Parasedimentitalea psychrophila: one gene and its partner. The protein of the gene in region 1 interacts with the protein of each later gene in a pairwise test. Links are inferred from orthologs where the notes say so. Each region holds a gene or a part of one and is shown in the gene's direction. Other genes may lie near its edges. The genes, in order: tpiA and pepT.

What was found.
Region 2: the proteins of tpiA (region 1) and pepT interact in binary tests that used the Escherichia coli proteins (3 or more experiments, as listed by UniProt). The link is inferred for Parasedimentitalea psychrophila from one-to-one orthologs.

Annotation. Positions count from the first base shown.
Region 1 is NZ_CP127247.1:3,220,195-3,223,255, forward strand. Bases 130-2,871 are described here. They hold tpiA (triose-phosphate isomerase), read left to right. Parts: upstream 130-996; coding sequence 997-1,746; downstream 1,747-2,871. Other genes in these bases: QPJ95_RS15695 (SUF system Fe-S cluster assembly protein), read left to right, coding at 130-296; QPJ95_RS15700 (HesB/IscA family protein), read left to right, coding at 490-849; QPJ95_RS15710 (NfeD family protein), read right to left, coding at 1,846-2,124; QPJ95_RS15715 (SPFH domain-containing protein), read right to left, coding at 2,124-2,871. In the rest of the region: more of QPJ95_RS15695, read left to right, coding at 1-129; more of QPJ95_RS15715, read right to left, coding at 2,872-3,014. UniProt on the Escherichia coli protein: Involved in the gluconeogenesis. Catalyzes stereospecifically the conversion of dihydroxyacetone phosphate (DHAP) to D-glyceraldehyde-3-phosphate (G3P).
Region 2 is NZ_CP127247.1:127,447-130,747, forward strand. What follows is about bases 298-3,279. They hold pepT (peptidase T), read left to right. Parts: upstream 298-1,155; coding sequence 1,156-2,403; downstream 2,404-3,279. Other genes in these bases: gatB (Asp-tRNA(Asn)/Glu-tRNA(Gln) amidotransferase subunit GatB), read left to right, coding at 298-1,034; QPJ95_RS00620 (DUF4177 domain-containing protein), read left to right, coding at 2,543-3,031; QPJ95_RS00625 (BolA family protein), read right to left, coding at 3,058-3,279. Also shown: more of gatB, read left to right, coding at 1-297; more of QPJ95_RS00625, read right to left, coding at 3,280-3,301. UniProt on the Escherichia coli protein: Cleaves the N-terminal amino acid of tripeptides.

The DNA of each region.
Region 1 (3,061 bases):
TGTACGAATCGGTGGTCGAAGCCTGCCGTTCGGTTTATGACCCGGAAATCCCGGTTGATATTTATGAGCTCGGGCTGATCTACACCATCGATATCAATGACGAGAGCGACATCAAGATCGTCATGACCCTGACCGCTCCGGGCTGTCCGGTGGCCGGCGAGATGCCGGGCTGGATTGAGGATGCTATCTCGCCAATTGACGGGGTGAAATCGGTTGATATCGAGCTGACGTTCGAGCCGCCCTGGGGCATGGAAATGATGTCCGACGAGGCCCGGCTTGAATTGGGCTTTATGTAACGCTGGGCTGACCTTAATGGTCTTTGGCTTGGCGCCACACCGGTGCCACACCAACGGCGTACTGAGTTCACCAAGCGGGGTGCTGGGTTCACTAAAATGTGCATCTCAGATGAGTGTTTTTCCTGCATAATCCTGAACCGGGGTTGAGACGCCCCGGCCGCACCCTTAGATTAGGGGCCATAAGGAGACATCGATGTTTGGCATTCCCGGTAAGCAAGCCGTCACAATCACCCCCAAAGCCGCAACTCAAATTTCTAAGTTGATGCTGTCGGCGGGGCATGCTGGTCTGCGGATCGGTGTCAAAAAAGGCGGCTGTGCGGGCATGGAATACACCATGGAATACGTCCAGCAACCTGACCCCAATGACGAGGTGGTGGAACAGGATGGCGCCAAGGTGATGATCGCGCCAATGGCGCAGATGTTCCTGTTTGGCACCGAAATCGACTATGAGGTGTCTTTGCTCGAGGCAGGGTTCAAGTTTAACAATCCCAATGTCTCGGATGCCTGTGGCTGTGGCGAGTCGATCAGCTTCAAGGATGTGCCCGTAGAATGATGGCGCAGAAGTTGGCGTGAGACATGAGGCGGGGTGTCCCGCCTTTTTGCTGTCTGGCTGCTGGCTCTGATCCAATTGTGTTGGCGGTAATTGTCTCGCCGGGCCGACAATGCTACCAAATTGCAAAACTTTAGCAGGAGGCGGCAGATGCGGCAGAAATTGGCGGCAGGAAATTGGAAAATGAACGGCACAAGTGCGATGTTGCCGGAACTGAAGGCTTTGGCCGAGGCCTATGGCACTGCGGGCGTTGAGGTGTTGATCTGTCCGCCTGCCGCCTTGCTGCACCGCGCCGCTGTGGTGGTCAGCGATAGCGCGGTCGCTGTGGGGGGGCAGGATTGCCACGCTGCTGTGTCAGGCGCCCACACCGGTGACAACAGCGCAGAGATGTTGAAGGACGCGGGCGCCAGTGCGGTCATTCTGGGTCACTCCGAGCGCCGCACAGACCACAGTGAGCGGGACGCGGCGGTTTGCGCCAAGGCTGAGGCTGCGATGGCGGTTGGTCTGACGGCCATCGTCTGTCTGGGTGAAAGCCTGCAGCAGCGCGAAGCGGGCGAGACATTGACTGTTATTGGTGCTCAGCTGCAAGGATCGGTCCCGGATGGATCGACCGCTGATAATTTGGTCATTGCCTATGAACCGATCTGGGCCATTGGCACCGGCAAGGTGCCGACACTGGAGCAGATTGGCGAAGTGCATGGGTTTTTGCGCGCCCAATTGGTTGCACGGTTTGGCGATGAGCTCGGCACTGGCGTGCGGCTGCTTTATGGCGGCTCGGTGAAGCCCGGCAATGCCGCCGAGATTTTTGCTGTGGAGGATGTGGATGGGGCGCTGGTTGGCGGAGCCAGTCTAAAGGCCGCAGATTTCGCACCGATCATTGCGGCGCTGGAGCGCAGCTGATCCTGCGTGGAGGGGCGCTGCGCCCCAGCGGCGCAGGCCTCCGGCGGGAGTAGTTAGGAAAAGATGATGCCGGAGACCTGCGCCATTTTGGCAGGTCTGTCAGTCGTTGATGTCGTGGTCAAAGGTTTTCACCTGGCCCTGCGGGCGGGCAAAGATTCGCCGCATCAGAAGCCAGGCGAGCAGTGACAGGGCGGCAAAGATCAGCAGCAATATGGGAAGGCCCAAAGACAGGCCGGTGTTGAGAAGGATCAGTGACACCGCTGCAGCGCCGATGGCGAAGCCCAGAAAGACAAAGCCGGGAGCCAGCACTTCGACAATGGCCAGCAGCAATGCTGCTGCTGCCCAAAGCCACCAAATTGACCAAATGGGGTCACTCATTATTTTCCTCCGGTCAGCATCTTGAAGGCATTGCCAAAAGCATTAACCGCGTCGGCGGGCAGAATGATGGTCTGCTTGCCGTCGCCGTTGCCGAGAGTTGACAGCGCCTCGACCTGCTTCAGCGCCACCTGGTATTGTGCTGCCTCGATGCCATTTTCCTTGATCGCCTTGGCCACCACTTCGGTGGCATAGGCCTCAGCGTCGGCCTGGATGCGGCGGGCCTTGGCGGTTTGCTCGGCGGCGTAGAGTTCGGCGTCGGCGGCCAGTTCAACCGCGCGGCGGGTGCCTTCGGCCTCAGTCACCTGGGCGCGCCGGGCGCGTTCGGCGTTCAACTGCTGCATCATGGCGTCGCGGGTGGCCTGATCCAGGTTCACATCGAGGATCTCGGTGCGGGTCACTTCGACGCCCCAGTCGTCAACCGAATCTTCAACAGCCAACTTGATGGTGGCGATCAGCTGGTCGCGGTTGGATTGCACCTCGTCCAGATCCATCTTGCCGATTTCGGCGCGCACGATGCCGGCCACGGTGGTGGAGATGGCACCGTCAATGTCGCGGATACGGTAGACCGTCTTTTCCGGCTCAATAATGCGGTAAAATACCGAGGTTTCCACTTGCACCAGCACGTTATCCCTGGTGATTGCGTCCTGGCTGGCCGAGGGCAGCTGCCGCTCAAGGATCGAAATTTTGTGGGCAACCGCGTCGAGAAACGGAATGACAAAGTTGATGCCAGGGCCAAGCACAGCGTGCAGTCGGCCAAAGCGTTCGACAACGAATTTTTCGGACTGTGGTACGATGCGGACACCTTTCAGGATCACAATGATCAGGAAAATCGCCCCCAGCAGGTAAATGACGTTTTGGGAAATTAACCCAATAATCTGTTCTTCGTTCATGCTGTGCCTCAATGTTTGTGTACTATGGTATACATGTGGGGGCAATT
Region 2 (3,301 bases), 3.1 Mb from region 1 along the record:
TTGACCTGAACCGTGTCGGCGTTTGCCTGATGGAGATCGTCAGCCGTCCCGACATCCGCAGCCCGGAAGAAGCCGCCGCCTTTGTCGCCAAGTTGCGTCAGATCATGCGCTACTTGGGCACCTGTGACGGCAATATGCAGAACGGCAATATGCGGGCTGATGTCAACGTATCGATCTGCCGTCCCGGTCAGTATGAAAAATACCAGGAGTCTCAGGACTTTGCCCATCTCGGCACCCGTTGCGAAATCAAGAACATGAACTCGATGCGGTTCATCCAGCAAGCGATCATTGTTGAAGCCGAACGGCAGATCAAAATCGTCGAGGCTGGCGGCACCGTGGCCCAGGAAACTCGTCTCTATGACGTCGAGAAGGGCGAGACCCGGTCGATGCGCTCCAAGGAAGAAGCGCACGACTATCGCTACTTCCCCGACCCCGATCTGTTGCCGCTGGAAATCGAGCAGGCCTGGGTCGACGAGATTGCCGCCACCCTGCCGGAACTGCCAGACGCCAAGAAATCGCGCTTTATCGCCGATTTTGGCCTGTCCGACTATGACGCCTCGGTGCTGACGGCGGATGTGGAATCGGCCGCGTATTTTGAGGCCGTGGCCGAAGGCCGCAACGGCAAGCTCTCTGCGAACTGGGTGATCAACGAACTTTTTGGCCGCCTGAAAGCCGACGACAAAGATATCGCCGACTGCCCGGTCTCTCCGGCGCAACTGGGCGGCATCATCGCGCTGATCTCGGCGGATACCATCTCCGGCAAGATCGCCAAGGATCTGTTTGAGATCGTCTATACCGAGGGTGGCGACCCGGCTGAAATCGTCGAGGCGCGCGGCATGAAGCAGGTGACCGACACCGGCGCCATTGAGGCGGCTTTGGACAAGATCATCGCCGACAACCCGGCGCAGGTGGAAAAAGCCAAGCTGAACCCAAAACTGGCGGGCTGGTTTGTCGGGCAGGTGATGAAAGCCACCGGCGGCAAGGCCAACCCCAAGGCCGTGAACCAGCTAGTAGCGCAAAAACTGGGCGAATAACCCAACGGTTACAGCAAGTAATACGAGGGCGGCCATAGGGTCGCCCTTTTGTTTTGCCGCCTTCATCAGCTTGACTCTCCGCCAAGCGGCCCGTTCTCTGGGCAAAAATTCAGGAGTCACCATGCAGAACAGTTTCAATCAGGAACTCGAAGACCGGCTTGTCCGCTATGCTGCAATCGATAGCCAAAGCGACGAAAACTCTCCCTCGGCCCCGAGTACCAAATGCCAGTTCGGGATGTTGGACCTGCTCAAGGAAGAGCTCAGCTCCATTGGCGCACAGGACGTGCAGCTGACTGAATACGGCGTTGTGCTAGCCACCATTCCAGGCACTGTGCCGGGGCCAACGATTGGCTTCCTTGCCCATGTGGACACGGCGCCGCAGTTCAATGCAACAGGCGTCAAACCACGGGTGATCAAGGGCTACAACGGCGGTGATATCACCTTCCCGGACAATCCCGACCTTGTGTTGTCTCCGGCCGAGCATCCGTATCTGGCGACCAAACAGGGCCACAACCTGATAACGGCATCTGGCACCACTCTTTTGGGGGCCGATGACAAGGCGGGTGTGTCGATCATTATGACAATGGCACGTCATATGCTGGACAATCCAGACTTCCGCCGCGGACCAATCCGCATCGCCTTTACCCCGGACGAAGAAATTGGCCGCGGCGTGGGCGACGCGCTGATCACAGATCTGGCCGCCGATTTTGCCTATACTCTGGATGGCGGCGAAGTGGGTGAGATCGAATTTGAGAGCTTCTCGGCTGACCGCGCCGTTGTCACCGTTACCGGCGTCTCTATCCATCCCGGTCTGGCAAAAGAGAAAATGGTCAACGCCATCCACCTTGCCTCCAAGATCATACAGACGCTGCCGCAGGCAACCATGACACCCGAGACCACCGATGACCGCGACGGCTTTATCCATGCCACGGATATGCTTGGTGGATCGTCTGAAATGGTGATCAAACTGATCCTGCGTGATTTTGAAATGGAGGGGCTGGCGGCCAAAGGCAACATCCTGCGGCAGGTTTGCAGCGCGGTGCAGGCCACGGAACCCCGCGCATCCATCACCTGCGAAATCTACCCGCAATACCGCAACATGCGCTACTGGCTGGAGAAAGACATGACGCCGGTTGAGCTCGCCCGGGAGGCCAGCAAGGCGCATGGGATTGACCCGGTGTCAGTGCCCATTCGAGGCGGCACCGACGGCTCGCGGCTCACGGAACTGGGAATCCCGGCGCCAAATATCTTTACCGGCATGCAATGCATCCACGGACCACTGGAATGGATCTCGGTGCAGGACATGGTGACCGCAACCGAAGTTTGCCTGTCGCTGGCCAGCCTGGCCGCAGATAAGCAGGCCGGATAAAGCCCCCAAAGGCAAATCAAGTTGGGCGCTGGGGTGATACCGGCGTCCAATTATGCGATGTGCCGCTGGCGTCACATTCCCACCTTGGCCTGCCCCCCTGCTCTTGCTAAACACATGCAACAAACAAACGATCCGGATCCTGATGATGTTCGAGTACAAAGTTGTTCCCGCCCCCGCCAAGGGCACCAAGGCCAAAGGGGTGAAGACGCCTCAGGGGCGGTTTGCCGTGACCATTGAGCAGCTGCTGAATGACATGGGGGCTGACGGCTGGGAGTTTCAGCGCGCCGAGCTGTTGCCCAGCGAGGAGCGCTCGGGGCTGACCGGATCAACCACCCATTGGCGTAATGTGATGGTGTTTCGCCGCCCCACCGGGGATGAGGAAATGAGCATGCCCGCCGCACAGGCAGATCACAGCCCCTCCGTCCGCGCTGTCCACGCCCCTGAAACGGTGCCGCTGACCGCAATCGCGGGCGACCCTCAGGCTGCGGCAGATGCCACCCCGGTGCCCGGTGCCGGTGCCCGCGAAATGCAGGCCGATGATGGTGTCGAAGAGCTGAGCCCGGTGGCTGGCGTCACCGCCGCGCTGAAAGCACGGGCCAAGCAGCAAAGCGACGAGGACGGCCAGTAATCAGGCCGCCCCAGCCCGCCTCTTGATCAGGCGTCGATGTCCAGTGCCAGCGCGTGGATGCGCGGCACAATATCCCCCAGCGCCTTGTGCACCATGCGATGACGCTGCAGCCGGTTTTGTCCGCCAAACGCGGCGGCCCGGATCATCACGTTAAAGTGGCTTTCGCCGTGCCCGTCGTGCCCCGCATGGCCGCGGTGGCTGTCACTGTCATCAACGACCTGTAATTCAGACGGTTGAAACGCCTCTTGCAGCCGATTTTCGATCTCTTGC